3 regions of the Paenibacillus urinalis genome follow, and region 3 is predicted to be linked to each of the others. Evidence: a T-box and tRNA genes for the amino acid it is inferred to sense, from the RefSeq annotation. Region 3 holds a T-box; the other regions hold tRNA genes.

Region 1 (11,021 bases), 2.0 Mb from region 3:
ACCGGAACGGTGGGAGATAACAGCTGTGTAACCAGCGCGTTTCGCCATTTCGATTGCATCAAATGTTTCTGTAAGTGTACCGATTTGGTTAACTTTGATAAGGATCGAGTTACCGATCTTCTCGTCGATACCTTTACCAAGACGCTCTGTGTTTGTAACGAACAAGTCGTCACCAACAAGTTGGATTTTGTCTCCCAGTTTCTCAGTAAGGAGCTTCCAACCTTCCCAGTCATCCTCGGAGCAGCCATCTTCGATTGTAACGATTGGGTATTTATCAACCCAAGAAGCAAGAAGGTCTACGAACTCAGCGGAAGTAAAGGATTTGCCTTCACCAGCGAGTGTGTACTTGCCATCTTTGTAGAACTCAGTGGAAGCAACGTCCATTCCAAGAAGAACATCTTCACCTGGTTTGTAGCCTGCTTTTTCAATAGCTTCCATGATCGCGCCAAGAGCGTCTTCGTTGGAAGTGAAGTTAGGAGCGAAACCGCCCTCGTCACCTACAGCTGTGTTCAGTCCTTTTGCTTTCAGAACGGATTTCAGGCTGTGGAAGATTTCAGCACCTGTACGAAGAGCTTCCTTGAAGGAAGGAGCGCCTACAGGCAGGATCATGAACTCTTGTACGTCCACGTTGTTGTCCGCATGCTCACCGCCGTTAACGATGTTCATCATTGGAACTGGAAGCTGTTTCGCGTTGAATCCGCCAAGGTATACATACAGTGGAAGATCAAGAGCGTCTGCAGCTGCGCGGGCTACTGCCATGGATACAGCAAGGATTGCGTTCGCACCGAATTTACCTTTGTTTGGCGTACCATCCAAAGAGATCATCAGTTTGTCGATACCCAATTGATCAAGAGCGTCCATACCGATAATTTCTGGAGCGATTTTTTCGTTTACGTTCTTAACTGCGTTCAATACACCTTTACCAAGGTAACGGTCTTTGTCGCCATCACGAAGCTCAACCGCTTCGTGTGCACCCGTGGAAGCACCGGATGGAACGATTGCGCGTCCGATTGCACCGGACTCTGTATATACTTCAACTTCTACTGTAGGATTACCGCGGGAGTCAAGGACTTCGCGTGCGTATACGTCAGAAATAATTGTCATGAGTAATTACTCTCCTTTATTCTTCGATTCATTTTTGCTAGCTAGCATAGCATCTTCTATCATTAAACCCTATACGCGCATAGGATTGCAAATCGATTCGTTTAACAGCTTACTTGCGTCCTGAAATAACGGAATGTCCGGTCATTTCCGCAGGCTGCGGAAGTTCCATCAAATCAAGGATCGTTGGAGCGATATCTGCCAGAATTCCGCCATCGCGGAGCTCTACATTCTCAGATGTCACGATGAATGGAACCGGATTTGTTGTATGTGCTGTGAACGGTTTGCCGTTCTCGTCAAATACCATATCCGCATTACCATGATCCGCTGTGATCAGTACAACGCCGCCTTTTGCAAGAACAGCCTCTACCACACGACCCATGCATTCATCGGTCGCTTCTACTGCTTTGATCGTTGGCTCCAGCATACCGGAGTGACCCACCATGTCTGGATTTGCAAAGTTCAGGATGATCGCGTCATGCTTGTCTGCCTCGATCTCCTTCACACAAGCATCCGCAACTTCATAAGCGCTCATCTCAGGCTTCAGGTCATAAGTTGCCACCTTCGGCGAATTGATAAGAATGCGAGTCTCGCCAGGAAGCTCAACATCGCGGCCGCCGCTGAAGAAGAAAGTAACATGCGGGTACTTCTCTGTTTCCGCAATACGAAGCTGTTTCTTGTTGTTCTGAACAAGCACTTCACCAAGTGTATTATCCAGGTTCTTCGGAGAGTATGCTACATATCCTTCAACGGTTTCGCTAAAGAGTGTAAGACATACAAAGTGAAGTCCCTCAGGGAATTTGTCTCCACGATCGAAACCACGGAAATCCTGGTTGGTAAACACTTGAGACAGCTGAATTGCACGGTCAGGACGGAAGTTCAGGAATATAACAGAATCGCCGCTTTCCACGAGTCCCACAGGTTGTCCATCTTCCTTAACGATGACCGTTGGTTCAACGAACTCGTCGAATACGGATTTCTCGTAGGATTCCTTGACAGCCACCATCGGGTCCGTATATACCGGTCCGTCTCCATACACGATCGCACGATAAGACTTCTCTACACGTTCCCAGCGTTTGTCGCGGTCCATTGCATAATAACGTCCTTGCACGGTTGCGATTTTACCAATGCCCACTTCCGCAATTTTTGCATTCAATTGCTCCAGGAATTTGATACCGCTGTCCGGGGATACGTCGCGTCCATCGAGGAATGCATGGATGTAAACATCGTGCATATCTTCTTTTTTAGCCAGATCGAGCATAGCGAACAGGTGATTGATATGGCTATGAACACCGCCGTCGGACAATAGTCCGTACAGGTGAAGCTTTTTACCCGTTGTCTTCGCAGCACGAACTGCGCCTACGAGTGTTTCGTTATCGAAGAATTCACCTTCACGAATGGACTTGGAGATCCGAGTTAGATCCTGATATACGATACGACCTGCACCGATATTGAGGTGACCTACTTCCGAGTTCCCCATTTGCCCTTCCGGCAGTCCAACCGCTTCACCGCAAGCAGTGAGGGTTGTATGCGGATATTTCGCCATGTAACGATCATAATTCGGCTTCTTCGCTTGAGCTACTGCGTTACCCACTTCTGTGTTACGCAGTCCGAAGCCGTCCATAATAATCAGAGCTACAGGTTTTGGTGCAGTCATCTTACTTCGCCCCCTGAACGAGCGCGATGTAGGATTCAGGCTCCAGGCTTGCTCCGCCTACCAATGCACCGTCAATATCGCTTTGTCCAAGATATTCAGCTACATTCGCTGGCTTCACGCTTCCGCCGTATTGAATAACAACCGCATTCGCTACATCTTCGTTGTACAGACCTTTGATGATGCTGCGGATGTAAGCAATAACTTCGTTTGCATCTTCTGCAGTCGAAGATTTGCCTGTTCCGATCGCCCAGATTGGCTCGTAAGCTACAATCACTTGAGCTGCTTGGTCAGCAGCAAGTCCTGCAAAAGCCGCCTCTGTTTGCACTTTGCAAACGTCCTTCGTTTGATCTGCTTCACGCTCTTCCAATTTCTCGCCTACACATACGATCGGTGTAAGACCATGACGGAATGCAGCGTGGACTTTCTTGTTCACGGTCTCGTCGGTTTCGTTGAAGTACTGACGACGCTCGGAGTGTCCAATGACCACGTAATCTACACCCAGATCCTTCAGCATCAAACCGCTGATTTCACCTGTGAATGCGCCATTGTCTTCAAAGTGAAGGTTTTGTGCACCAATCTTGATGTTTGTGCCTTTCACTGCTTCTACCAAAGCCGGCAGGTTCGTAAAAGGAGCACAAATTACGCTCTCCACGCCTTCTGCTTCGACTTTGCCTTTTACCGCTTCGATAAACGAAGTGGCTTCCGGTACAGTTTTAAACATTTTCCAGTTACCTGCGATGACTTTTGTTCTGCTCACCGTTTATCGCCTCCTCAAATGGGATTCAAAATTATTTATCGTTCAATGCCACAACACCTGGGAGTGCTTTGCCTTCCATGAACTCCAGGGAAGCACCACCGCCTGTAGAGATGTGGTCCATCTTGTCAGCAAGATTGAATTTCTCTGCTGCCGCTGCAGAATCGCCGCCGCCGATTACAGTGTAACCTTCCGTTGCTGCACAAGCTTCTGCAACTTGACGAGTACCATGTGAGAATGGCTCAATCTCGAATACGCCCATTGGTCCGTTCCATACAACCAGCTTGGAGTTTTTGATCACTTCTGCATACTTCGCACGTGTCTTCGGTCCAATGTCAATGCCTTCCCAATCTGCAGGGATTTCATCGATGTTGACGATCTTCGTTTCTGCATCAGCGCTGAATTCTTTCGTAATTACGATGTCTTCAGGCAGAAGGAAGTTTTTGCCCAGCTTTTTCGCTTTATCGATGAAGCTAAGAGCAACGTCCATTTTGGATTCATCCAGAAGTGAAAGTCCGATTTCATGACCTTGAGCTTTGAAGAATGTGTAAGTGAGACCTCCGCCGATCAGTACGTTGTCTGCAAGGTTCAACAGGTTGTCGATCACATCAATTTTATCTTTTACTTTTGATCCGCCGATAATGGCTGTGAAAGGACGCTCTGGGTTGGACAATGCTTTGCCAAGTACAGACAATTCTTTCTCCATCAATAAGCCAGATACAGCTGGAAGATGATGCGCGATACCTTCTGTGGAAGCATGAGCACGGTGTGCTGCACCAAATGCATCGTTCACGAAAAGGTCAGCCAGTTCTGCAAATTGTTTTGCAAGTTCTGGATCGTTCTTCTCTTCTCCAGGATAGAAACGGACATTTTCAAGCACAAGCACGTCGCCGTTGTTCAATTTCTCGATTTCTGCTTTTACTGCTTCACCGACAGCTTCATCCGCTTTTGCAACCGGTTTGCCAAGCATCTCGGACAGACGGTTTGCAGCAGGTGTCAGACGAAGAGAATCAACGAATTCACCTTTTGGACGACCCATATGGCTCGCAAGAATCACTTTCGCACCGTTCTCGATCAAATATTTGATCGTTGGCAGTGTTTCACGAATACGAGTATCATCCGTAATCTTTCCATCTTCGAGCGGTACATTAAAATCGACGCGAACAAAAACGCGTTTTCCTGTTACTTCTACATCACGTACACTTTTCTTGTTCATCTCCACGTTCCTCCTAAGCGCTATCTACCACAGCCAATCACCGGCATCTTATATGCAGTTACGGTCCGGCCTTAAAGTGGACAGCCCATTTTTATTAAACAGCAGCATGATAAAAGTAATAATCTCTATATAATGTAATCTTCTATATCCGGTTTCCCCGGTTCTCTGGCATTAAAGATAAAATCATGGTGAAGAGGAGACCAAAAGCCTTGTTCTCCTCTTCACCTTATTTTAAATTCCTATCGTTGGTCTTACAGACCTTTGCTTGCGATGTAAGCAGCGAGGTCTACGACACGGTTGGAGTAACCCCACTCGTTGTCATACCAAGAAACAACTTTAACCATGTTGTCGCCTACTACCATAGTGGAGAGAGCGTCAATTGTGGAAGAAGCTGGGTCGCTGTTGTAGTCGCTGGATACAAGCGGCTCATCGGAGTAGTTAAGGATGCCTTTCAGCGGTCCGTTAGCTGCTTCTTTAAGCGCTGCGTTTACTTCGTCTACAGTTACGTTTTTGCCAAGCTCAACAACCAGGTCAGTTACGGATACGTTCTTAGTAGGAACGCGCATTGCCATACCGTTCAGTTTACCTTTCAGTTGCGGCAATACAAGGCTAACAGCTTTAGCTGCACCTGTTGTAGAAGGAATGATGTTCTCAGCTGCTGCACGAGCACGACGAAGGTCTTTATGCGGCAGGTCAAGTACTTGCTGGTCGTTAGTGTAAGAGTGAACAGTTGTCATCATACCTTTAACGATACCGAAGGACTCGTCAAGAACTTTAGCAAATGGTGCCAAGCAGTTTGTCGTACAAGAAGCGTTAGAAATTACTGTATGGTTAGCTGGGTCGTATTTCTCTTCGTTTACGCCCATAACGATTGTAATATCTTCGTTTGTAGCTGGAGCAGAGATGATAACTTTTTTAGCTCCGCCTTTAAGGTGAGCTTCTGCTTTTTCTTTCGCTGTGAAGATACCAGTGGACTCAACAACGATTTCAACACCGTTAGCTGCCCAAGGCAGGTTCTCAGGGTTGCGCTCAGCAAATACTTTAACTTCTTTGCCGTTAACGATCAGCGCGCCTTCTTTAGCTTCTACAGTTGCGTTCAGACGACCATGAGTTGTGTCGTATTTAAGCAAGTGAGCCAAAGTGCTTACGTCTGTCAAATCATTGATTGCTACGATTTCTACATCGCTGTTGTTCAGCGCTGCGCGGAATACGTTACGTCCAATACGTCCAAAACCGTTAATACCTACTTTTACCATGAGTAAGTTCCTCCCAAGTTTTGCTTTTATTTTATATATTCAAGACAAGCCTGTTAGGGCCCATCAAGACAACGAATCAGTGAATCAAATTCTATAAATCTTTAACAATTTCAGCTGCCGCCGCTTCATCAATGACAAGAATATCTTCCTGTCCGAAGCGAAGCACCGCCTGTATCGAAGCTGCCTTGCTCTTACCGCCTGCGATGGCGATAACAAGCTCAGTGTGTCTAATGTCCTCCAAACGCATACCTAGTGTCAGCATCGTATGGACGACCTCTCCCTCGTTATTGAAATAATAGCCGAAGGATTCTGCCACCGCACCTTCATCGCGAATTTCAGTAACCGTCTGAGGCGCCAGCTTGCGCCGTTTGGCCATTTCCATCGCACCGCCTATTCCATGAATCACGATGCGTGCCTTACGGATCATATCCAGAATTTCCTGTATGTTGGAGTCTTGTATAAGTGAATCATAGGCATGATTGCTTAGTAGATCAGGTACGTGCAGCAGCCGATATTGTGCTCCTAGCTTCTTGGCCATCATGGAAGCAATCGTATTTGCCTGAAGCTCCAGACTTTCTCCAAGTCCGCCACGTGCAGGCACAAACCATACATCTCTCTTAGAAGATGAAGGGGTCAGATGCTCTGCTATCGCTGCTGTCGTGGAACCGCCCGTTACAGCTACAACGTCTTCATCGTTCATGACGCTGAGAAGCGCCTTGGCACCGGCACGTCCAAGCTCACGCTTGGCATACTCTGAGTTCTCAGAATCACCTGGAACGACGATGACCTTACGAAGTCCATAAGTTCTTCTAATCTGCTCTTCCATCTCCGATAGTCCAAACAGTTCCTTGGCTACCGGTTCAAGCATTTCAAGCAGCTCTTCTCCAGCCTGGCTGATTCTCATTCCCACCGTCTCGATCTCTATGAGTCCTTGCGACTTCAGCAGATCTGTCTCTGCTCTAAGTACACGCTCTGTCATATCCATGGCGTTCGCAAGAGTTCTCCTTCCAATCACTTCCGAAATCATGATCTGGCGTAGAATGGTATACCTCTTCTTCATTACGTCCATGAGATCAGGTAGAAGCTGCTTCTGCACTTCTAATATCGTTCGCATGCTATCCACTTCCGCAAGCTCCTTCATTCCGGTCTCTGAGGTGGACTAAAAATGTCCCGGGTTAACTTTTTAAGTCCCACGTATATTTTAACTAAATCTGACGTGCGATGCAAGGGGTCCAAAAGTATATTTTACAAAGCCTTTTCCCTTTATTCGCTTGTGTAAAATATCACAATTTGAAAGTTGTATCTCATTCTCTTATCCCTTCAATTATTCCCTTCATCTATAGGTTGTACATATATGGCTCACATCAAACTCAATCGGGAGACTCTCTTGCAAATTTTTTTACATTCGGATATAATCAATATTGCTGTCACCGACAGTTATAACATGCGCCCGTGGTCCAACGGATATGACGTAGGCCTCCGGAGCCTGAGATCGAGGTTCGATTCCTCGCGGGCGCGCCATTATTATTAATGGTTCCATATACAATTAACCGATGAAACCGAGCAGGTTTCTTTTTTTATCAAAATAGTTTGACTTTCTTTGACTTTTTGTTTGAAATTGTTTATGATGTGGTTAATACGGAAACAGTGAGTATATGTAGATGTAGTTCCTGTTCTCGTGTCTCGTGAACTTAAACTCTAAATTTTTTTGAGGAGGTTTTTCGCATGAGTTATATTCCTATGGTCGTAGAACAAAGCAATCGCGGTGAACGCGCTTATGACATTTATTCCAGACTGCTGAAAGATCGCATTATTTTCCTTGGCAGTGATGTCAACGATGTCGTCGCTAATTCCATCATTGCTCAAATGCTGTTCCTAGCTGCGGAAGATCCGGAAAAAGATATTCATTTATACATTAACAGCCCTGGCGGTTCCATCACTGCGGGTATGGCGATATACGATACAATGCAATTTATTAAGCCCGATGTCTCCACAATCTGTATGGGTATGGCTGCTTCAATGGGCGCTTTCCTGCTTAACGCTGGTGCGAAGGGCAAGCGTTTTGCTCTCCCTAACAGTGAAGTCATGATCCATCAGCCGCTTGGTGGAGCACAAGGTCAAGCCTCTGATATTGAAATTCGCGCACGCCGTATTCTCAAAATGCGTGATAAGCTGAACCACATTCTGGCTGAACGTACAGGACAGCCGCTGGAGCGCATTGAGCGTGACACAGACCGCGATAACTTCATGTCCGCTGAAGAAGCGAAGGCATACGGTTTGGTTGACAAAGTTCTGGAGTCTTCCACACCTGAACAAGGTCTGTAAGACATAACAAAAATCCTCGATCCTGAAATTCAGGACCGAGGATTTTTTATTTTTCTAAATTCCATGGGTAAAAAATTTTACTTCAGCTCATATCGAACCGTCAGCTGTGTAGACAGCTTGATCTCTCCGCTCTCAATTGCTGTGTTGGCGCTGTCTTGACTTGAAGCAGCAGACTGCAGCTCCATGGATTCCTTGTAATAAGCTACTGGTTCATCAATACTTCCCTGGCTGACACTAAGAACGATACCCAGCTGACGCTGTGCCGCATTTGCGATCGCTCCAGCTTTAAGCTTCGCATTCGCCATCGCCTTGTCTATCACTTGTGTTTCAAACGCTTCTGTATCCTCGATAGAGAATACAACGTTATCGATCTGATTGGCTCCTGCATTGGTCGCAGCATCCAGCAGCTCACCGACTTTCTCTAGATTACGGTAAGACACTTTAAGCGTGTGATAAGCGGTGTAGCCCTTAATTTTCTGTCCATCCTTCTCGCTGTAAGTATAATTGGGCTGTACATAGAATTGATTCGTTTGAATATCCTTGCTGTCCACTTTCCAGGTATTTTTCAAGAGTGTAGTGATCTTTTGAATTTTGGCTGCATTCGCTTTTTGTGCCGCCGCTGCAGTATCCGCTTCCGATGATGCACCAATAGACAGGTAGGCAATATCCGGCTTAACTTCAATCTCACCTTTTCCTGTAACCGATACGAAGTTCTGTGTTGCCGCTGCCTCTTGGGCCAGCGCCGTCCCCCCTGCAGACCAGCTCCATCCTCCAACTAGTAGTGCTCCGGCAATGGCTGCGGCAGCGAAAGGTTTCATCCATTTCTTGTTCATCACTTCATCTAACCTCCTTGAATTTGCAATCTATACCATTGGACGCAGTCTTCTTAAAAAAAGTTTCAATATCCTCAAGCATGTCCAAAAAAACGAAAAAGCCACGATTCATCACTATGTCATTAAGCTAGAATTCAGCTTTAATGGCATCGCGATTACTCGAGGCTCTCTCTGTATTTAGGCGTTACAAAAAAGATGGCGGAATTATTGGTTCTCCAATTCTTCTTTGCTTACGAGACTTACTAAAGCGTTTACAGCCTGTTCTGAATCCGCACCTTCTGCACTAATGACAACTTCAGTCCCTGTGCTGATTGCAAGGCTCATAATTCCCATGATGCTCTTTGCATTTACTTTTTTATCATCTTTTTCCACAAAAATCTCAGACGAGTACTTATTCGCTTCTTGTACGAATAGTGCGGCTGGTCTGGCATGAAGACCCGTCTTCAAACGGACTACTACCGGGTGCTTTGTCATGGAAACTTACCCCCTCTACAAAATCTATACAACAATCAATACTTCATAATTATAAACATTATACCATTATAGCATGAATGAAACTAGAAAAAAAAAGAGTTATTGTCTACAAGTTTGAGTTCGTAAATAAACCCTTCTCTGTTCTAATTTTTTCAGCCATTTCATCAATTTTGCGCAGGCGGTGATTCACACCCGATTTGCTCACTGTCCCTTTTAGTAATTCCCCAACTTCCTTCAAATTAATATCCGGATGGGCAAGCCTTACCTCAGCGACTTCTCGCAGCTTATCAGGCAGGGTATCCAGCCCTACTTCCTTATCCAGGAATTTGATGTTCTCAATCTGGCGGACAGCTGCACCAATCGTCTTATTCAAATTGGCCGTCTCACAGTTTACAATCCGGTTCACCGAATTTCTCATGTCCCGCATAATTCGAACGTCCTCAAATTTGAACAATGCCTGATGGGCACCGATGATGCTCAGCATTTCGATGATCTTCTCGCCTTCTTTGATGTAAAAAATAAAGCCCTTTTTTCTTTCGATGCAGCGTGCATTCAGATTGAACTCATTTGCAAGATCAACTAAGGCCTGGCAATGCTCTTCATACATGGATGCAATCTCAAGATGATAGGAAGATCCTTCCGGATTGTTCACCGATCCACCAGCCATAAAGGCCCCCCGCAGGTAAGCCCGCTTACAGCAGTTTTTGCGGATAACCGCTTTCTCTATGCCTGGTGTGAACATAAATCCTTCCGATACGATGTGAAGCTCCTTTAATATTTCCTGAACTCTTGCCGGAATTCGGACGATATATACATTATTCTTTTTGAGCCGCATTTTCTTACGAACTAACAACTCGGTGTGCACTTGAAAGTGTTTTTTGAGCAAAGAATAAATTCGCCTTGCTATCGCGGCATTCTCCGTAGAAACGTCCAAAATAACCTTTTTGTTCGAGAGCTGAACCGCTCCAAGCATACGGATGAGTGCTGACAGCTCCGCTTTTTCACAGCAAGGCTCGCTTTCGATCATGGTTAGTTCTTTTTTGGTCTGTGCCGCAAATGACAAGGGTCTCACCTCTTTCGAATCATCCAATTTTGAACGAGCGTATAGATATGATGACTGAGCTTATTGGCATCATGTCTAAGATAGGTCCTGTATAGAACAAGCCGATCTGCAATACACTCGTTAGACAGCTTAAGTATTTCTTCCAGATCCATCTGTACAGGCTTAGCGCCTTGCTCCGCATACATCTCCTGTACCGGTTCTGGTATATCTCCATTATTTACAATAACGTAGTCGAACAATCTCGTCCCGATGTGCGCATCAATAGCTTTGAGATGGTCACTTACCGTATATCCGTCGGTTTCCCCTGGCTGGGTCATCACGTTGCAAATAAAGATCTTCGCC
Region 2 (11,021 bases), 2.3 Mb from region 3:
CAATTTAGTAAGTTCTAAATTAACATAACCGATTTTGGACTTTTTGATTTCAGTAGATCATGTTAAGGCATTTTTTCTATTAGAGCTCGTATACATAGTAGTACAAACTGTACAAAATTGTTAGGAGGACTTTTCACATGAGCCGTTTCCATCGCAAGGTTAAAATGATATCTGCAGCAGGGCTGCTTACCGTTCCTGTGCTGCTCACCGGATGCAGTATCCTCTCTTCTCAAACATCCGAAAGTGTTGATGCCCCCCCGCCGATCCTTGAGTCTGCCATGATTCAGGCTGCAGAAGGCAACGGAGAGATGGTTCAGACGGAGCAGATGACGGTATATCTGAAAGATCAGAATGGACTGCTTGCTCCGGTTTCAATGTCACTTCCGGCTCTCCCAGATCTTACTTTTGTGGAATCCTCACTTGCAGCACTTGTCTCGGGCGGTGCTTACTCGGGATACATGCCTGATGGCTTTACGGGCGTGCTTCCTCAAGGAACCGAAGTGATGGATGTGACGGTTACACCGGAGGAGAAGCTGGCCGTTGTTGAATTCAACTCCAAATTCACGGAATACATGCCAGAGGAAGAGCGTCAAATTATGGAGGCGGTGACCTGGACCCTTACCGGAAATCCGGATATTCAGAACGTACAGCTCTGGGTAGATGGCAAAAAACTGAATGAGATGCCCGTGAATGGAACGCCGATGGCTCAATCGCTCACACGTGGAATAGGCATCAATTTGGATCTGGGTAATCATTTGAGCACGAATTCGAGTCCGGTCACCGTGTATTTCTCTGATGAATCGCCTGCAGGGGAACAGTATTATGTACCGGTAACAAGACTGGTTGAGCCGAGCACGAATCGTGTGGAGTCCGCATTATCTGAGCTGATTAAAGGTCCTGAAAGTGAAGGGCTCGAGATGGTGCTGACCACGGCAACATTGCTGGAGTCGGTTGTCACTGGCGAGGATGGAACAGTCTCGGTAGCGCTGAAAGACGAGATGTTTACAGAAGGCGACCCGATCCCGACAGAGCTGCTTCAATCGGTTGTCTTAACGGTGGCGGATAATTCAGGCAATGCTGATACGAAGGTGCAAATTACGTTTAATGATCAGCAAACGGTGATAGGTACAGATGAACAGAACTATGGCGAGCCTGTGACGAAACCGGAATATATTAATGAGATCGGTATCTAAGGAATCGCATTTGTAAAGGGTGCTTTTACAAAAGCATTTTGGTAGAATGATAAGGACTAATACAGGACGCTTAAGACGTAGGAGGCAATATCATGAGATCTAACGGACGTACCAGCGAACAGCTGCGACCGATCACAATGACAGTGGGTACCAACAAATTTGCGGAAGGCTCCGTATTCATAGAAGTAGGAGATACCAAAGTCATATGTACAGCTACAGTAGACGAGAAGGTGCCCCATTTCATGAAAGGACAAGGCAAGGGCTGGGTGACAGCCGAGTACTCCATGCTTCCTAGAGCAACACAGACTCGGAATCAACGCGAGGCAGCTCGCGGCAAGCTAAGTGGACGTACGATGGAAATTCAGCGCCTGATTGGACGCGCATTAAGATCCGTCGTTGACCTGCATGCGCTTGGAGAGCGTACGATTACTTTAGACTGTGATGTCATTCAGGCAGATGGAGGAACCCGTACAACCTCGATTACCGGTTCATTTGTCGCCATGGCGATTGCGATGGACAAATTAGCACAGCAGCACCGGCTGCCGGTGTTTCCTATTACAGATTTTCTGGCTTCTGTCAGTGTCGGTGTTGTTCAGGACAAGGCACTGCTTGACCTTAACTATGAGGAAGACTCCAAAGCCAAAGTGGATATGAATATCGTGATGACCGGAAGCGGAGAATTCGTAGAGCTGCAAGGGACCGGGGAAGACAGACCCTTCAGCCGCAAAGAGCTGGATGAACTGCTCAGCCTTGGCGAGCACGGTATTCTTCAGATGATCGAGAAGCAGAAGGAAGTGCTGGGACCCATTGCGCTTAAGATCGGTTCCCGTAAGATTGGGGAGGCTTAATCGACAGCATGAACAATTTGGACAGCCCAGTCATTATCGTCGCTACCAAAAACAAAGGAAAAGTTCGTGAGTTTGCCCACGCTTTTGCCCGGATTGGCAAAGAGGTCAAGAGCATGTACGATTACCCGGATGTTCCTGATGTGGTGGAGGATGGCACGACATTTGCCGAGAATGCATGGAAAAAGGCGAAAACCGTAGGCGATACCCTTGGCCTGCCTGTTCTCGCCGATGATTCCGGATTATGCGTGGATCTTCTGGATGGCGCCCCAGGCGTATACTCGGCACGGTATGCCGGCGAAGGCGCTGCCGACGCGGATAATAATGAGAAGCTGCTAAGCGAGCTTGAATCACGCAAGCTGGGAGAGGATACGGAGCAGCCGCTCCTTAGCCCTGCCCGGTTTGTCTGTTCACTCGTGCTGTATGATCCGGCAACGGGAGAGAAGCTGGAATCCTATGGTACAGTTGAGGGCTTCATCACTTCCGAAACCGCCGGATGCGGCGGTTTCGGTTATGATCCGCTCTTCTATCTTCCAAGCTATGAGAAGACCATGGCGGAGCTCAGCATGGATCAGAAGCAAGCAATCAGCCATCGCGGAGCAGCGCTTCGGGACTTAATGACCAAGCTCGGCGGTTAATACCCGATTATGATCGTCATATACTTCAAAGAGACCTGCTGTTAACAGCAGGTCTCTTTGTGCTTGCCGGGTGCTTACACTTACCGAATAGACACTTTATAAGTCTTTAACCAGTTGTTTACCTGAGTCAGGTAAGCAAATAACTGAGGTCCGGACATCAGCTGGCCAAACCAAGGATTATTGGAAGAAGCCTCTTTGGAGGCTGCAATTTCCTTGATTTTCTTAACATCCAGCAGGGGCAGCACTGGAGATGAGGGATCATCCAGCACATCCAGCAGTTGCTGCCGAACGCTCTCTAGATAAGCGGGATTATGCGTCTTTGGATAAGGACTTTTTTTGCGATAGAGCACGTCATCAGGCAGGATACCTTCCAATGCCTTACGCAGAATTCCTTTTTCCCGATTGCCTGTAATCTTAAGCTCCCAAGGAATGTTAAATACATATTCCACAAGCCTATGATCGCAATAAGGAACTCGGACTTCGAGCCCGACCCCCATACTCATCCGGTCCTTGCGGTCAAGCAGAGTGGGCATGAACCGAGTGATATTAAGATAAGACATGACACGCATCTGTGCTGCTTTGCCGGTCTCTCCAGCGAGAAGAGGAGTCTCTGCCACCGCATCTGAATAACGGTCATTCAAGTATTCAAGCGGACGCGTCCATTCTGAGATATCCGGGGACAGGAGACTCGCTCTCATCTTCGGGGCGACAGCCCAAGGGAATGTACCCGAGTTCAGCATTTCGTCGCGGTGAAACCATGGATATCCGCCGAATACTTCGTCAGCAGCTTCACCCGATATGGCAACGGTCGCCTTCTTTTTGATTTCCCGGCAAAATAAATAAAGCGACGAATCGACATCCGTCATCCCCGGTAAATCTCGGGCGAGCGTAGATGCGTTCAAGGCTTCCACAACCTCCGCCGTATCAAACTCCATAAAATGATGATTCGTCTTCAGCTCATCGACCATTCGCTGGATATAAGGAGCATCTGAATTGGGCTGGAAGGAGTGGGCTTTAAAATGCTTGTCGTTATCTACATAATCGACAGAGAAGGTGTCAATATTCCCTTGCCCGTTTCTCTTGTAGTACGCTACGGCCAAGGCAGACAAGGCGCTGGAATCCAATCCCCCGGATAGTAAGGAGCCTAACGGTACATCCGAAGCAAGCTGTCGTTCAAGGGTGTCAATGAGCAGACTTCTAACCTGTGCCGCCGTAGCATCCACATCGTCTTCATGAGGCTGGCTGACGAGCTTCCAATAGGCGTAAGAACGGAATCCATTTCTGTTAAAAGTGGCTGCATGCCCGGCGCGAAGCTCCTTCATTGAGGAATATACGCCATGACCTGGTGTTCTTGCCGGTCCAATGATGAATACTTCAGCCAAGCCCTCAGGTCCCACGACCGCTTCGACCGCTGGATGCAGCAGCAGTGCCTTGGGCTCCGAGCCGAACACGAGCAAATCTCCCTGATCACTATAGAATAGAGGCTTTACTCCAAGCCGGTCTCTGGCCATGAATATATGCTCGCGTCCGCTATCCCAAATGACAAAGGCAAATATCCCATTAAATCGTTCAACACATTCAGGTCCCCATTCCGCATAGCTGGCAAGCAGCACCTCGGTGTCACAATTGGTTTTGAAATGATGTCCACGGTTCTCCAGCTCTTTTTTGAGCTCAGGTGCATTGTACAGCTCTCCATTATAAACAACGGTATATTGCGTATCTCCATGATTCATGATCATCGGCTGGGCCCCATTCTCCGGGTCCATAACACTCAGTCTGCGATGGCCAAAGGCACAAGGATTCGAGATCCAGGTTCCGCCGGCATCGGGTCCGCGATTTGACATACTTTCCGTCATGCGGACAAGCAGTTCTGATTCTTGGGTAAGATCACGATTCCATTGTATAAATCCTGTTATACCGCACATGACTGTTCATCCTTTCTTTTACGTAACTTCTCAGAGGCTCATATAACAGCGTGTGGAGAGCGGTCATGCCTCATCCCCTTTTTTCTACACGAGCAGTACTAGCAAATATATGCCGAAATTAGGCATAAAATGTCTGTCCACATCCGAAACTATAAGAGGCGAGCATATTAGGGTTGGGAGCGATGAATTTTGACAAGAAGCCTGTATTTTGTTTCTGTTGGCGGACGTTCTGTTCTGAACGATCAGCAGGCAGCATCCTACGAATGGGTGATTGAGGCGACGCCAGAGCAAGCAGATTATTTGAGAGGGCTCCTTAGCTTGATGCAGGAAAAAGAAGAAGAGGCCTTCCCGGGTTATATCTTCCCTTGGCCGGACACCGAAGAGGCCTCCGTCAACTCGTTATATGAGGAAGCACTTCAGAACGTGTATAACGAGATTTATCAGCTGGGTACGCGCGAAACTCGCAGTCACTTGGCGCAATATGGGGTTGTCCGTCACAGTATTAACGGGAATGAATGAACGTAACTTGATTAACCTAACATAAGAACAGGAGATGGGCTCATGTATGTGATTCAAAATGCCAAAATTACGAATACCACGGAATTAAATGGGGTGCCTTGTGTGGAAGTAGCGGTGGAGCCGGGACAGGCGGGAGATCCTTCATTGCTTGTATATGTGGCTCAGAATGCGAATGGAGCAGGACTTGATCTGCACAGAGTCGTGCGTAATCATCATGATTTGGCTCTGGATTGGTACAATGATAATCAAAATGCAGCGTTTGAGGATGCGACAGCAGTTGCGTTTGAGAACAGTCAGGTTGTAACGGCCGAGCAGGAGAAGGGACAGTTCCTCCAGTCCTTATTGAATTACGGGACGTTAAACCAGGATATTTTGAGTAAATTGCAAAAATAAACATTACACGAGGCTGCAAATGGGATGGTTAACACCAATTTCTTTGCAGTCTTTTTTTGTGATTAGAAAATACTCCGTACATTTATTACACATAATACTTCATGTATCCCGGGGAGGTGAATATGATGGCTTCAAAGTACAAGGTAACGAAGAAATACCGTCACGGTTTGGCAAATGAATTTGCTAGTGAAGTACTTGCGAAGAATAAAAATCACCAGCGGCAACTGAACAGAGCACGTTTAGGAAGCAGCAACTAATCCGGGCTGCACACAGGCCTCCATTCTTTCAGTGATGAAAGGATGGAGGCTGTCTATTATAAAAATAAGTGCTCATCTTGAGGCTCAATACGGGATATTGCAGAGGAATACATATCACGAAATAGGCTTGAACATGATTTTATACCTATACAGCAGGGTAAACGCATAAGGAAGGATACAGGAGCAGCAGTTCAGATTAATTACAGATTGAAGGTGAACGACATATGAACGATATCGATATTCGGAGCAGAGAACAGGATTTGCACAATCTAACCCTCAGTATAGAGGACGCTGTCAGGCGCGGCAGCATAGAAGAGATGCACGATGAATTTGAAGAGTGGGAAGCATATGACCTGGCCACCATCTATTTAGCATTAAATGAAGCTTACCGGCCTCGATTTATGGATGCGCTGGATACGGAGCTATTAGCTGACATGCTGAGCGAGCTTGAGCCCGAAGTAGAAATTGAAGCTTTATATATTCTGAGTAAGGATCGCGCAGCTCAGGTGCTGAATCGAATGGATAACGACGATTTGGCCGATTTGATGGGCGAGATGACAGATGAAGTTAGAGAGTACATGCTCTCAATCATGGAGGCTTCTGAGCGGGAGACCGTAAGGGAGCTAATGAATTATGGACCGGAGACAGCCGGCGGTATCATGACCAACCGTTATGTATGGTTCTATGCCAAATATACGGTTCGTGAGGCAGTGGAAAAGGTGAAGCATTTTGCAGACCTAACCAACGATGTACAGGATCTCTATGTATTAGATGAAAACAAAGAAGTTATAGGACTCACCACCTATAGAGATCTTGTGCTTGCTTCAGATACAGAGCTTATCGAACATTTGATGAGAGAAAATGTGGTCAAGGTATCAGCGGACATGGACCAGGAGGCCGTCGCGCACTTATTCGAACAATATGATCTCGTGTCGATCCCGGTTGAGGATACCGCAGGCAAATTGATTGGAGTGGTTACGTTTGACGACGTGCTGGACGTCTTGAGGGAGGAAGCGAACGAGGATATTAACAAGCTGGCGGGTACTGATAAAACGATTGATTTTAACACACATTTCTTGACGGCGGCCAAAAGAAGACTTCCTTGGCTAATTATGCTGTTATTCCTTGGGCTGCTATCTGGAAGTATTATAAGCATATTTCAGGGGACGCTCAGTCAAGTGGTGGCACTTACATTCTTCATGCCGATGATCGCAGGAATGACCGGGAATACGGGCACACAATCACTTGCGGTCGTGATTCGAGGGCTGACACCACAGAACAAAATGAGCGGAGGAGCCATATTACGTTTATTATGGAGAGAGCTTAGAGTCGGATTTACGATTGGGGCCGTTTGTGGAATCAGCGTAGCGCTTGTGGCGGGAATTTGGCAGAGCAGCTTTGCTCTAGGTGCTGTTATCGGCTTCTCTCTGATCCTAACCATTGTGATTGGTACGATGGCTGGGACGATTATTCCTATTCTGCTGCATAAGCTGAAGATCGATCCGGCAGTTGCATCGGGCCCTCTTATTACGACGTTGAACGATTTATTTTCTTTGACGGTGTATTTTGGTACGGCCACGTTGTTTATTTCATATCTGGTATAAGTCAATCATTCAGATGACATAAATAAAAACCAGCCCGAGAGGCTGGTTTTACTGTGAACGGCATTGGCTTAATCGTTGTTATGCTGCTTCTCTTAATGATTTAATCCCCTGATAAATGTTATAAATAAACGAACCGAAATAGATGACAAAAAACACAATGATATATCCTAGAATCGAGGCAGGATGGTCTGCGGTGAACAGAAAGTAGAGCAGTGGAATCGCTGCAATGAAAGGGAATACATGTGAGAATAATGCGCGTTTCGCATGTTTAGTTATGTAATCATCCTTGGCTACAATCCATACAATTAATGGAAATAGAAAGGGGGCAAAAAAGATACTGAAATAACTAAGGGAAGATAACAGCTGTCGCATGAAATAACGCTCCTTTTGAATTTTCCTAATATTTAAATCATATTACCCTTCATCGCATGTGATGATACATAAAAAATACTTTGACAAATACAGATTATACGATATAATAAATATCGCACTGTGAAAATAAGTACATATCTTGTCCCAGTAGCTCAGCAGGATAGAGCAACGGCCTTCTAAGCCGTCGGTCGGGGGTTCGAATCCCTCCTGGGACGTAAAAAAGAGAGACAACCGAAAGGGTGTCTCTTTTTTGCGTCCGCGGGGATGAGAACCCCAAATGGGGGTTCGTCGGAGCATAGGCATCGATAGCAATCGCATCGCAGTCAGCCGTAAGGCTGTACCCCGACTGGGACGGTGAGAGACAACCGAAAGGGTGTCTCTTTTTTGCGTCCGTGGGGATGAGATCCCCAAATGGGGGTTCGTCGGAGCATAGGCATCGATAGCAATCGCATCGCAGTCAGCCGTAAGGCTGTACCCCGAGTGGGACGATGAGAGACATCCGAAAGGGTGTCTCTTTTTTGCGTCCATGGGGATGAGAACCCCAAATGGGGGTTCGTCGGAGCGTAGGCATCGATAGCATCCGCAGGCTTAACTAAATAAAAAAACAGTTAACGCTTGCTATCGTCACATATATATGATACGATATATCTCGCGCTTGAATTTGTCCCAGTAGCTCAGCTGGATAGAGCAACGGCCTTCTAAGCCGTCGGTCGGGGGTTCGAATCCCTCCTGGGACGTAAAAAAAGAGAGACATCCGAAAGGGTGTCTCTTTTTTGCGTCCATAGGGATGAGAACCCCAAATGGGGGTTCGTCGAAGCATAGACATCGATAGCAATCGCATCGCAGTCAGCCGAGAGGCTGTACCCCGAGTGGGACGATGAGAGACATCCGAAAGGGTGTCTCTTTTTTGCGTCCATAGGGATGAGACCCCAAATGGGGGTTCGTCGGAGCATAGGCATCGATAGCAATCGCATCGCAGTCAGCCGAGAGGCTGTACCCCGAGTGGGACGATGAGAGACATCCGAAAGGGTGCTCTTTTTTGCTTCCGTAGTGATGAGACCCCCAAATGGGGGGTTCGTCGAAGCATAGGCATCGATAGCATCCGCATCGCAGTCAGCCGAGAGGCTGTTTTATCTTAACAACATATCGCTGGTCTGAATGAAATAAGCTAAAATATGTTTTTTTTAGACTGAATTCGGTTATGTTAATATATTAGAGCTATACACGGATATGTAGTTTCTATATAATTCAACAAGTCGATTTATAGTTGTCGTTAAACCGGATAGAGAGGAGGCAGTCATAATGAGCGATACGAACTCCCAAACCAAAGAGAAAAATATTGTTCTCTTCCCGAAGACGCTGGATTACTATCAGATTCAGCTTACCGTAATGCTGGAGAATGAGCGCTATTCGGAAGCGATGCGTTTGCTTGAGTTCCTGCTTCAATGCGAAGGGCAGGAGAAACGGAATTATGAAGAATGGGAAGCTTTGCTGGACTGGCTGCGTGCAGCTTTCCCTCAATATATAGATCGTGATCAGAGAGAAGACGGACGAAGTGACGAGGATCTGGAAGAGAGTGAAGAGGATTTTGCTCGTCAAAATGCCCGAAATAAAATGGCGGAAGATGGAGCATATGCGGATAAGCTGCTAAGAACGGTCATGGAAGAGCCGCTGAGCGAGCAGACGATGCTGGCACTGGATCAGCTGGCCTATATCGAAACACCGGGTATTGATCATTCGCTGTGCGAATGGCTTCAGCAGCGTAAGCTGCATCCATTGCTTCAATTTCGAGTGCTGCAGACCTTGCGCAAAAGAGGATCACAGGCAACGGTATCGCTTACACGAGGATCGGAAAAAGTGGAGGTTGAGGTAGAATCTATTCCACTGAAGCCGGATGAATTCCCGTTTCCGATCATTCGAGTGCTGGAGCTCGTAGCAGATCAGACGGAAGTACATGAACCCACCCTGTTTTATTTTGCTCAGGAATTATGGTCCCAATATGTGATGGCTGTATATGGCACAAGCGACTACCGCTCTATGCTTGAAGGCGATGATTCGACACTCGATATATGGGCTGCGGCGCTCCATGCGGCAGTCGCTGAGAGTCTGGGCGGATCACTGGACGAAGAAGAGATTAGAAGGGTCTACGAAATCACGAGTGAAGTCAGATTTAGATTCGAGCAGGCGTACCGATCCATTAAACGATTTGTATCTGGCGGACTGGATGTAAAATAGCCGAAAACTTCCTTTTGACGCCTGCAAGGGTTTACCCTTGAAATTGCATTTAATGTTGTTTATACTAAAATGGTTATTTTGTACGCGCTTGACATGGTTAACATGTGAAATTTGGAGGGGAAAGCATAAATGAAAGCAACTTGGGAAAAAATAGAGAAGAACCTTGGGGTTCTTGAAGTTGAAGTAGAAGCAGATCGTGTAGCTGCTGCTCTCGACAAGGCTTTTAATAAAGTCGTTAAACAGATAAATGTACCTGGATTCCGTAAGGGTAAAGTGCCTCGCTCGATCTTCGAAGCTCGTTTCGGCGTAGAGAGCCTGTACCAAGACGCGATTGATATCCTTCTTCCTGAAGTGTACACGGAAGCTGTTGATCAAACAGAAATCTTCCCTGTTGAACAACCAGAAGTGGACATCGATCAATTCGCAAAAGGTGAAGCTTTCAAGTTTAAAGCAAAAGTTGTCGTTAAACCTGAAGCAAAACTTGGCGAGTACAAAGGACTTGAAGTTCCTAAGGCAAACACAGAAGTTTCCGAAGAAGAACTGAATGCTGAGCTTGAGCGTCTGCAACAACGTCATGCTGAGCTTGTAGTTATCGAAGAAGGTACTGCAGAGTCCGGCGATATCGCGGTAATCGACTACGAAGGTTCTGTTGATGGAGAACTGTTCGACGGTGGACAAGCTGAGCGTTATTCCCTGGAACTGGGTTCTAACACATTCATTCCTGGCTTTGAAGAGCAAGTAATCGGTCTTGCTACTGGCGACAACAAGGATGTTGAAGTGACATTCCCTGAGGAATATCATGCGGCAGAACTTGCTGGCAAGAAAGCCATCTTCAAAGTGAAAGTGCACGAAATCAAACGCAAAGAGCTTCCTGCAATCGACGATGAGTTTGCGAAGGATGTAAGTGAATTCGATACTCTTGCTGAGTACAAAGAAGATCTTACGAAGCAGCTGTCTGAGCGCAAAGCAGAAGAAGCAAAAGCAAACCAAGAAAATGTTGTTGTTGAGAAAGCGGCTGCTAATGCAGAAGTTGAAATTCC
Region 3 (11,021 bases):
TTTAATCCGGTTCACCCGTACATTAAGAAAAAGGTGAAAAAGTATAATGCGGTTAATATGCTTGAACCTATATTCATAAATGGACGGCGAGTGTACGAGCTCCCAACCTTGGAGGAGATCAGAGCTTATCATCAGGAGCAGAAGGAAATGTTCTGGCCGGAATATTTAAGAAAATTAAATCCAGAAATTTATCGGGTTCATATCAGCCCTGCAGCATGGAATTTGAAGCAAAAAATGCTGGCGGAATATATACAGTCGTAATGCTATATCTATTTTAATAGAACGCCTTCTCAGCCTAGATTATATTAGGGTATGGGAAGGTGTTTTGATTCGTTCGGCTAATATAGGGTAGTAGATTAAATTGATCTATTTTTAATGGATGACAATTTAGGAAGGGGACCTGGCAATGAACAATATAGATAACCACACTCCGTTTAAAGCTTACATGGTGCGCAATGATGAGAAAGGCTTCAGAGCAGGAATTGAGGAGCTGACTCTTTCAGAGCTGCCGGATGAAGCAGTAACAATACAGGTGGAGTATTCCAGTGTGAACTATAAAGATGGTTTGGCAAGTACAGAGAATGGAAAAGTGGTGAGATCTTATCCGATTATTCCTGGGATAGATCTTGCAGGTACTGTTATATCATCTGCTGATGATCGCTTCAAGCAGGGAGATAAAGTATTAGCGACCGGATATGGGCTGGGTGTACAGCAGGACGGTGGTTATAGTCCTTATGCGAAGCTGCCGGCAGACTGGTTAATTCCGCTTCCGGATGGACTGACAACGAAGGAAGCCATGTCTATAGGTACGGCAGGATTTACGGCGGCCATGTCTGTGGAGGCACTGCTGCAAGCGGGGGTTACAACAGAAATGGGCCCTATTCTCGTTGCGGGTGCGAGCGGTGGTGTAGGTTCGATGGCAATCTCCATCTTGGCTCAGCTTGGATTTGATGTTATTGCAAGTACAGGGAAGAAGGATGCCGAAGAACAGCTTCTTCAACAACTTGGTGCACAGGAAGTGATTACAAGAGAGGACGCTTATCAAAAAGGTAAAGGTGCATTGTCCCCTGAGCGATTCGCCGGCGTCATCGATCCGGTTGGGGGATCTGCCCTGAATGCTGTACTCGCATCAGTTAAATATGGAGGCGCTGTGGCCATATCAGGCATGACCGGAGGGAACGCGTTTGAATCAACGGTATTTCCGTTTATCTTGAGAGGTGTATCACTGGTTGGAATTGATTCCGTATACTGTCTCCGGGATAGAAGACTGAAGCTGTGGAGACTGCTGGGTAAGGAATGGAAGCCGGAGACTGCACTTGTCCAAGGCGTAAACGAAATTTTCCTTGAAGAGCTGCCACAAACTTTGTCACGGATTCTCGAAGGCAGAGCTGTAGGCAGATCTGTTGTGAGACTGAATGAAGCTAAGTAGCTGATAATAAAACTATAACGTTAAAAAAACAGGATCGCTCATTGTATATGATCAGCGATCCTGTTTGCTGTGAATCTACATAGATTACGAGTCTGTCTGCTGTTACTTGGTCTTGTAAATTTCGCGCATGACGTGACCAAGCTCAGGTGCAATAATACGAGTTATGGCCAGCTTGACGGCTCCAGTGGAACCCGGCATCGAGAATATTGCTTTGGAGCCAATGACACCTCCCACAGCACGGCTTAGTATCGCTGCAGTACCAATATCCTCTGCAAAGCTGAGATATCTGAAGATTTCGCCAAAGCCAGGAAGCTCTTTGTCTAGCAAAGAATGTACAGCTTCATATGTATTGTCTCTAGGTGAGATCCCTGTGCCCCCAGTCAGTAGAATGGCTTCGATATCATCTCGAATAACCGATTGATGAATTACGGATTGAATAGTGGATGTATCGTCAGGGATAATGATATAATCGACGACAGTGTAGCCGGCATCACGCAGCAGCTCCTGCATGAGCTGACCGCCCTTATCCGTATCCTTCGTGCGGGTATCCGATACCGTAATAACCATGCACTGGACTGTCTCAGGTGCTTCATTGCGGTGCTCTTGGACAGAATTCATTTTTCTATCAGCCCTCCAGAATGTTCTATTCATAACAATAGACGATATAAGAGAAGTAAGCAATCATCGATTCAAGATCAACATACATCCAGAAAGGATATGATATTATGAAACTAAAACAGACATCTTCAGCTCCGATTCCCGTATATATCCTGTCTGGATTTTTAGGAAGCGGTAAGACAACACTGCTTGTGAAGCTGCTTGAATATTGGAAAAGTCAAAACCTCACTCCCGCTGTTGTCATGAACGAGCTGGGGGAGGTCAATCTGGACGGCAAGCTCATTGATCAACATGTACCCATGGCTGAGCTGCTCGGCGGTTGTATCTGCTGCTCTGTCCGAGATAATCTCGGTATCGAGCTTGTCCAGCTGGTGCAGAATACATCACCTGATGTCATTGTGATTGAAGCAACGGGCGCTGCGAATCCTATTGAAATTTTGGACGGGATTGCTGATACTTCCCTCTACATAGCGCTGGAGGTGAAAGGCCTCATCTCCGTGGTTGACAGCATTCATTTGCTGGAAACGTACCGCTTGCAGAAAGGCAAAACATTCCGGCTTATGCAAGAGCAGATCCGTGCTGCCTCCATCCTACTTCTCAATAAAACAGATCGGATTGAAGAAAAGGACCGGCCTGAGTTACTCAGCCTGGTTCAGGGTTGGAATGAGCATGCAGCTATACATTTTACAGAGCATTGCAATATCGATCCGGCCCTCTTGACGGAGGAGGCCAGTTATTTGATGAATTCCGAAAATAATACTGCTTCAGACTCCCGAGCACAGGAGAAGCATCAGCTTCATCACTCCCATAATCATGTAATGGTGTATACGCATTATTTTAGCAGCCAGATTAACAGCGTATTGTTTGAGCAATGGCTGAGGGAGCTGCCGCGTGATATTTACAGAGCCAAAGGGATTGTGGATTTTTCTGATACAGGAAGCCGCTTCTTATTTCAGTATGCTTATCGTGAGCCGGATTTTACAAAGCTGGGCCCAGGAGAAGAGCTGAAGGATGTAGGTGTATTTATAGGTGAACACTTTTCGAAGACGGAGCTGATCCAGCTGCTGCAGCAGCTTGAGGAAGAAAGTTCGAAGATTAAATCATAAAAAGTCGAATTCAGAGGAAAGTTATTGCATATTGATTATCATACCGATCTTACGGGTAATAGAATGAAAATGAGATTACGCGGAGGGATATAACAATGGCAATGACAAACATAGAGATGGAGACACAGACACAGATTGCAGCTTGTTTGGAAGCAATGAATGCATGTAACAAATGTTATGTCTCAAGTTTGAAGGAATATGATCTAGGCATTTTAAGAGAAAGTATCAGGCTGAACAGAGAAGCTGCCGAAATTTGCAGCTTTGCGGCTTCTGCGCTCAGCCGGGGTACAGATTACAAGGACGACATTCTGGCTCTTGTCGTTAAGGCCTGCAGAGCATGTGTGGCGGAATGCGAGAAGCATGAGCATCTGCACTGCAAAGCCTGCGTGGACAGCTGTCGCAAATGTGCAGAAGTATGCAGTCCAGCAGGCCTTACGGTATAATCACAAAATTACAATACTCCCGAATGAATTAGTCTTGCAAATAAGTGGATGATCAAGATATAATGTTACAAAATTATAAATTCAGTGATCGGGAGAGTAATGACAGAACACCTCATGTTTCAGCGAGCCGGGATGGTGCAAGCCGGTATGAAGGATCTGACAGGAAGCGCACCCGTGAGAAGGTACATTGAAACAACAGTAGGTGTACTCGTCATCAGCGGGCGTTATCCGCTTAGAGAGGAATCGAACAGGTTACCGGTTTCAGATAGCATTGCAGGTAAGTTGTTCGTATTCACATAGAGTGGTACCGCGGGAATATGTTAATCCATAGCTCTCGTCTCTGTAATTTACAGAGGCGGGAGCTTTTTTGTATATATTGGAATAGGGGTGTATGTATATGTTGATGGATAAGGTTGTCAGTTTGTTAGAACCGTTGTTGGATTTATCGAGAGTGGAGATTGAAGCGATGGTGGAGGTGCCTCCGCGTCCAGAGATGGGGGATTTGGCTTTTCCTTGCTTTACGCTCGCCAAGACAATGAGAAAGGCCCCGGCTGTTATTTCAGCAGAACTGGCTGCCAGCCTGACAAGTCCCGAACTTCGGGCTGAGGCTGCAGGTCCGTATATCAATTTTTATTTTAAACGCACCAATATAGCTTCGACCATGCTTACAGGGCTTGCTGATCCGCAGTTTGGAAAATTACAGATCGGTGCAGGCAAAAAAATGGTGATTGATATGTCATCTCCTAATATTGCGAAGCCCTTTGGTATCGGTCATCTGCGTTCCACAGTCATCGGGGCAGCGCTGTATCGAATGTATGAAGAGGCAGGATACACAGCAGAAAGCGTGAATCACCTGGGTGACTGGGGGACTCAGTTTGGTAAACAGATCGCGGCTTACAAAAGATGGGGTGAAGATGAACGACTTGCGAAAGAGCCCATAAAGGAATCGCTGCGATTGTATGTAAAATTCCATGATGAAGAAGAGAACGACCCAAGCCTGGGAACGGAAGCTAGAGAATGGTTTAAGAAGCTTGAGCAAGGGGATGAGGAAGCTGTATCCCTGTGGAAGTATTTTGTCGATATCAGCATGCAGGAATTTAACCGGATGTATGACCGTCTTGGCGTTAAATTCGATCATGTGCTCGGAGAGAGCTATTATATTGATCAAACGGACAATACAGTGACCAAGCTAAAACAATCCGGTCTGCTTACGGAAAGTGACGAAGCCATGGTCGTCAGATTGGATGAGGAAGGGATGCCGCCTTGTTTGATTATTAAGAAGGATGGAACAACCATCTATCCAACTCGGGATCTAACCACCGCATATTATCGTCATGAGGTCATGAAGGCAGATGAAGTGCTCTATGTCGTGGGTGCCGAGCAAAGGCTACATTTTCAGCAGGTGTTTGCTGTACTCGCCAAGATGGGAGAGAAGTGGTCTGAGCATTTCATCCATGTGCCCTTTGGTCTAATGAAGTTTGAAGGGCGCAAAATGTCTACGAGACGCGGTAAGGTTGTATTTCTTGAGGACGTGCTGGATGAAGCCGTAGAGCGGGCAGCACAAATTATTAACGAGAAAAATCCAAATCTCCAGAACGCTGCTGAGGTAGCTGAGCAGGTCGGACTTGGGGCAATCGTTTTTGGTGATTTGAAGAATCACCGATTAAACGAGGTCGATTTCTCACTAGAGGAAGCGCTCAGCTTTGAAGGAGAGACGGGACCTTATGTTCAGTACACTCACGCCAGAATTCAAAGCCTGCTGTCCAAAGCAAATGCTAGCACGGAGGAGACATCGATATCCGCAGCCGACGAATACTTGGAAGGGGTACAGATCAGTGATGCGGCCTGGGCACTCATGAAGCATTTATCCCGTTACCCTGAACAGCTCGAAAGAGGGGTTCGTTTAAAGGAGCCTTCTGTGCTGGCAAGATACGTCATTGATTTAGCACAGCTGTATAATCGCTTCTATCACCAAGAAAAAATTCTGGGGAGCAGCGAGCGTGAGCGGGCCTACAAGCTGAAGCTCTCCGAGATCACTTCTAATCGAATTAAAGGCATACTTGGTCTGCTTGGCGTGCAAACGCCGGAACGGATGTAAACTAGATTGCTCGTATGTATTTACTAGTATTTACTACATTGTTCGATGGAGGAGATTATGCCAACCATCTGCCTGCATCAGGTGCTGGTGAAGGTGTTGTCCTCACAAGTCATAACGGATCGGGTAAAAGAACGCTGCTAAGAATATTAGCAGCGCTTCTTTTTCCATCGATCGGGGAAGTAATCGCCTGGAGAGATGGCTCCCCGATTATTTGTACTTTTTAACCTATTTATTGCCTCTAGCTCTACCATTTATTAAAGCCATGTTAAGGCTAGATGATGCTATTACCGTGTCAGCTTCTACATTACATGTTATTGTATACGTTATCATTTTGTTATCATGTTATGTTTATGTTTCTGTGAAAAGAAAGGATGTTATGTTGTAACGCTTACATTATGACGTAGATCTATATTTGTCGATGAATATCGGCAGTATAGATCTTTTTTATTATTTTAAGACAGAAATGTGTTATTATTTCTTACACTATCATTGATTTTTATAATTTTTCGTTAATTACAGATATAGAATCTGTATCCCTCAGATTTTACAATGGAGTACAAGAGGAGGGGGAGCAATGTCAGAGATCTCTACGAATACAAAACTGGCACAGCACAAAAGATCCAGAGGTCTTGCTGTTCGATTGAAGAAGCAATGGGAGTTACAGATTATGGTCATCCCTGCGCTCATTCTCGTATTCATATTCAGCTATATTCCGATGTACGGAGTACTAATGGCTTTTCAGGACTATAGCATTTTTGACGGGTTCTGGGCGAGTCCATGGGTTGGCTTCAAGCATTTTGAAATGTTTTTTTCTTCACCTGATTTCTGGACGATTATGAGAAACACGCTCATTATTAGTGCGCTTAAGCTGTTTATCGGTTTTCCAGCACCGATCATTCTAGCTCTGATGCTGAATGAAGTGCGGCAGATGGCTTTTAAACGAGTCATCCAAACGGTTAGTTACCTGCCTCATTTCTTGTCCTGGGTTATCGTTGCTGGTTTTGCGATGTCGATCCTGTCCACAGATAACGGGAGCTTGAATATTCTGCTTGAGAAGCTTCACTTGATTGATGAGCCGATTGGCTTCCTGGGAATCGCAGAATATTTCTGGGGAATTCTCGTCAGCGTCAATGTGTGGAAGGAGATCGGGTTTAACTCGATCGTATATTTGGCAGCGATTGCCGGAATTAATCCCAATCTGTACGAGGCTGCACAAATGGACGGAGCAAGCAGATTGAAGCAAATCCGATATATTACGATTCCATCCATAATGCCTGTAGTCATCATCTTCTTCATTCTAGCAATCGGCAATTTGCTGAATGCAGGATTCGAAGACATATTACTGCTCGGTGGTAATCCGGTGCTGCGTGATGTATCCGATGTGCTGGATACCTATGTATACAGGACAGGGATTGAGAATCAGCGGTTCTCCTACGCTACAGCAGCAGGTATGTTCAAAGCAGTTGTCAGCGTCTTGCTATTAACACTTGCTAACTATGCAGCTAGAAAGTCGGGGAATAGTCTATGGTAGAAATCAAGCACGGTTGCCGCAATAAGGAGGTATTTAGATGAAATATAGGAGCTTTGGAGATCGAATGTTAATGCTCTTTATATACACATTTCTGATCCTCCTGGGGTTCACCACCTTCTATCCATTCTGGAATGCGCTTGTCATTTCCTTTAATCAGGGACTGGATACAGCTCTAGGGGGTGTGACTTTCTGGCCACGGGTATGGACACTTGAGAATTATGCCATTGTATTTCAGGACAGCCGTATCCTTAATGGCTTCTACATATCCATCATGAGAACAGTAATTGGGACAATATTGTCGGTGTTGCTAACTGCCTTGCTGGCGTTTGCGATGTCGAAGAGTGAGCTGATCGGCAGAAAATTTTATATGGTCTTCTTCATAGTCACCATGTATTTCAGCGGCGGCCTGATTCCAACCTTCATGGTTGTACGCTCACTTGGACTCATGGATAATTTCTGGGTGTTTATCATTCCATCGTTAATCAGTGTATGGAACATGATTATCTTCCGGACTTTTTTCAAGGGACTTCCGGATGGTCTGATGGAATCGGCACAGATTGATGGCTGCGGTCAGTTCAGAACGTTCTTTCAGATCGTCCTTCCTTTATCGGGGCCTGTTATTGCGACTTTGTCGCTCTTTACCGCAATTGGACACTGGAACGAATGGTTCCTGCCGAGCATCTACATCAATAATGAGAATTTACTGCCCATTCAATCCATGCTTCAGCAAATATTAAATTCGAACATTATGACAGAACAGATGTCACAGCTGGACTCGGCAGCTCAATCCAGAATGTCTCAAATGAGAGAAGTAACCTCCAAATCCTTATCGATGGCCACCATGATGGTTGCCACACTGCCAATCATTATGGTTTATCCATTCGTACAAAAGTATTTTGTTAAGGGTGTATTGGTCGGCTCACTCAAAGAGTAGGTGTTTAAAGTCATCAGACTTTGGACCATAGATTAATTTTCCGTATAAATAAGGGAGGGTTATGGAAGATGTGGAATAGCAAAAAGAATCGAACGAGTAGTGCACTGACTTTACTCCTTGCTTCTGTCATTGGGATTGCGGGCTGTTCAGGTGGAGGAAACGGGGGAACGACGGATACGCCGGAAGCAGAGCCAGCGCCTGAAACAACGAATGAGGAGACCACCTCCACCAATTTTGAGCTTGGTGCAGAACCGCTGAATTTCTCCTTCTATGGTAACTATGACTGGTATACGATGCCTCAATGGGGCGGTGACGAGGCCAGTAAGTGGATTAAGGAAAACAAAAAAGTGGATATCACGGCTATCAACTCAGGCGGAAATGCGGCTCAAAAACTGAATACGATGATTGCTTCTTCTGAGCTTCCAGATGTCATATGGACTGATCGCGGCGCAGATGTAGAGCGTCTTCGGGCAGCTGGTGCACTCGTTCCTTTTGATGAATATCTTGATAAATACCCTAATTTGAAAGAATGGGCAGGCGAAGAAACACTCAATATGCTTCGTTCCAGTGACGGCAAGCTGTATCAGTTCCCGAACTGGTATACTTCCCAGCCTAACGGAAATGCAGGTTATATTGTGAATCAGAAAATTTACACAGAACTGGGTGAGCCTAAGCTTGAGACAACGGATGATCTCTACAATTATCTGGCACAAGTGAAAGAGAAATATCCGAATGTTATTCCTTTTGAGCCGGATCTTGCAGTCGATGGTCAAGGTCTGGATGTCCTCTACGGTGCATTCGGTGAGGATCACCCACCCGCATTTGTAAGCAATAGAGCGGTTCCAGATGGGGATCAATTGACATCAATCTTCACGGACCCTGTATTCAGAGAAGCGACTCAATATGCGAGCAAGCTCTTCCGCGAGAAATTGATGGCACAGGATGCGCTTACTCAAACCAAAGATCAGGTGAAGGAAAAAGTATATACAGGACGTGTAGCTGTTGCCGCAGGGGCAAGTCCTACGGAATACGGTTCGGTAGGTGACACGGAGCTGAAGAAGAAGGACCCGAATGATGGCTACTTCATGATCTGGCCAGTGCACAAAGAAGGACTTGATAAGAACAAAATTTGGACGGGTACGTATAACAGTCTAGGCTGGAACGTTAGCGTAATTACCAAAGGCGCAAAAGACCCTGAGAAAATCTTTGCCTTCCTGGATTGGTACACAGGCCCTGAAGGTCAACGGGTTATTATGTGGGGACCAGAAGGAATCTATTGGGATGGAACTGATGAGGAAGGATCTCCACTGTTCACGGATGCGTTCGTAACGGATGTCGAGGGTCGATCGAAGATGATGGATGCAACCGTTAACCTTCAGTGGAACGGAAATACAGTCTTCGTCGATAACTCCAAAATGAAGTTTGAGCAAACTCTTGCACCCGAAGATCAGAACTGGGAAACTAGATATCAATCGGAGATTACCTGGAAGACACAATTCAATGCAACTGAATTTATTAACTTAGCTCCGCTTCCAGAATCCGAAGAAGGGATCATCCAGCAGCAAGTCAATGAAATATTTAATGAAGCCAGAGCCAAAGCCTTGTACGCACAAAATGATGAGGAAGTGCTGAGTATTCTGGATAAGGCTCAGGAGGATGCAATGGTTGTCGGTTATGACAAGCTCCTGGCCTTCAAGACGACAAAGTGGCAGGAAAACAAAGCACAAATCAGTGGTCAATAATTTCTTCACGATAAGCTGGCTCATCCTAGTATAATAATGATAAACGTGCACCGTTTCTAATTCGAGCGGTGCTCACGTTTATCATTTTTTCTCTATTTTCTAAGTCAGGGAGTGATCTTATGTATCAAGTGCTTATAGCTGACGATGAAATTTTAGATCTTGAGGGGATGTTAAGGTTTATCCCATGGGATAATTTAGGGATTCAAATTGTCGATGCCGTGAACAATGGCTTCGATGCCCTGGAAGTCATTAGAAATCAGGCAATCGACATTCTGGTCACTGACGTACATATGCCTGGCATGTCAGGAATTGAGCTTGCACGAACGGCGTTAACGTTGAACAAAGATTTGAAGCTTATTTTTGTCAGCGGCTATCAAGATTTTCGGTATGTGAAGGAAGCGCTGACACTTCATGCATACAGTTACGTCCTGAAGCCAATGGACGATATGGAGCTTGTATCCGTGCTTAAGCAAATTACGAGCGAACTGGATGAGCAATATCTTCGGTCCGAGCTCGACCATAAGTTCAGTGAGGCCGCGATACAAACGATTGAATATCATATTATGGGTGGACGTATTAACGTAACAGAGCAGCATCCTGCCATTTCACATATTAATGTGGACAGTGAGGAGCTGTTTTTTGATAAGCCCCTTGACCTGCTGGTTACCTATCTGCTTGCTCAAGATAAAGACATGGTTCAAACGCAAATTAGCAGCCTTCTGGAGCCGGTACACAGACTTAATCTGCTGTCGCAGCTTCATTTTATAGTGATTTCTTTATTAATTAAAATCGATCATTACGTAAGGACGAGGCTTGGTTATCCGGAGGGGTTTATTCCGCTGGGAGAACGTGACGTGGAGACAATTAAGAGCAAAGGTTCACTAGCTGAATTAGTAAGCTGGCTGTCGAAGCATCTCATGGATCTGTTTGACATCAGCAATCATCCGAGGCTGAAGCAAAAAAAACATACCAAGATTGTCGGCCAGATTATTGAATATGTAGAAGCACATCTTCATTTAAATGTTACCCTGCGTGAGGTTGCAGATGAGTTAAGCTTCTCGCCTAATTACCTGGGAGCCATATTTAAGGAAGAGACCGGAAAGAGCTATAACGAGTACAT

The links. A T-box is a leader RNA that pairs with one kind of tRNA and senses whether it is charged. The one in region 3 lies ahead of argS (arginine--tRNA ligase), so its partner is inferred to be a tRNA-Arg.
Region 1: it encodes a tRNA-Arg, which carries the amino acid that the T-box ahead of argS (arginine--tRNA ligase) is inferred to sense. The anticodon was not compared.
Region 2: it encodes a tRNA-Arg, which carries the amino acid that the T-box ahead of argS (arginine--tRNA ligase) is inferred to sense. The anticodon was not compared.

What each region holds. Positions count from the first base shown of each region.
Region 1 covers NZ_CP118108.1:162,389-173,409, reverse strand. The annotation lists gene eno (phosphopyruvate hydratase) at 1-1,104, opposite strand, end outside; gene gpmI (2,3-bisphosphoglycerate-independent phosphoglycerate mutase) at 1,214-2,758, opposite strand; gene tpiA (triose-phosphate isomerase) at 2,760-3,515, opposite strand; gene PUW25_RS00845 (phosphoglycerate kinase) at 3,547-4,728, opposite strand; gene gap (type I glyceraldehyde-3-phosphate dehydrogenase) at 4,980-5,984, opposite strand; gene PUW25_RS00835 (sugar-binding transcriptional regulator) at 6,076-7,098, opposite strand; tRNA gene PUW25_RS00830 (tRNA-Arg) at 7,431-7,505, shown strand; gene clpP (ATP-dependent Clp endopeptidase proteolytic subunit ClpP) at 7,710-8,309, shown strand; gene PUW25_RS00820 (SIMPL domain-containing protein) at 8,387-9,142, opposite strand; gene PUW25_RS00815 (HPr family phosphocarrier protein) at 9,347-9,616, opposite strand; gene whiA (DNA-binding protein WhiA) at 9,723-10,679, opposite strand; gene PUW25_RS00805 (gluconeogenesis factor YvcK family protein) at 10,685-11,021, opposite strand, start outside.
Region 2 covers NZ_CP118108.1:4,394,236-4,405,256, reverse strand. The annotation lists gene PUW25_RS20340 (GerMN domain-containing protein) at 138-1,193, shown strand; gene rph (ribonuclease PH) at 1,286-2,041, shown strand; gene PUW25_RS20330 (XTP/dITP diphosphatase) at 2,050-2,676, shown strand; gene asnB (asparagine synthase (glutamine-hydrolyzing)) at 2,757-4,601, opposite strand; gene PUW25_RS20320 (hypothetical protein) at 4,791-5,120, shown strand; gene PUW25_RS20315 (hypothetical protein) at 5,163-5,513, shown strand; gene PUW25_RS20310 (hypothetical protein) at 5,636-5,770, shown strand; gene mgtE (magnesium transporter) at 5,995-7,374, shown strand; gene PUW25_RS20300 (magnetosome magnetite crystal formation protein family) at 7,453-7,746, opposite strand; tRNA gene PUW25_RS20295 (tRNA-Arg) at 7,888-7,961, shown strand; tRNA gene PUW25_RS20290 (tRNA-Arg) at 8,410-8,483, shown strand; gene PUW25_RS20285 (hypothetical protein) at 9,049-9,981, shown strand; gene tig (trigger factor) at 10,111-11,021, shown strand, end outside.
Region 3 covers NZ_CP118108.1:2,140,529-2,151,549, forward strand. The annotation lists gene PUW25_RS09980 (nicotinate phosphoribosyltransferase) at 1-261, shown strand, start outside; gene PUW25_RS09985 (acrylyl-CoA reductase family protein) at 407-1,429, shown strand; gene PUW25_RS09990 (MogA/MoaB family molybdenum cofactor biosynthesis protein) at 1,532-2,047, opposite strand; gene PUW25_RS09995 (CobW family GTP-binding protein) at 2,155-3,153, shown strand; gene PUW25_RS10000 (four-helix bundle copper-binding protein) at 3,249-3,596, shown strand; T-box leader at 3,672-3,941, shown strand; gene argS (arginine--tRNA ligase) at 3,994-5,694, shown strand; gene PUW25_RS10010 (hypothetical protein) at 5,709-5,918, shown strand; gene PUW25_RS10015 (ABC transporter permease) at 6,362-7,225, shown strand; gene PUW25_RS10020 (carbohydrate ABC transporter permease) at 7,263-8,159, shown strand; gene PUW25_RS10025 (extracellular solute-binding protein) at 8,228-9,901, shown strand; gene PUW25_RS10030 (response regulator transcription factor) at 10,021-11,021, shown strand, end outside.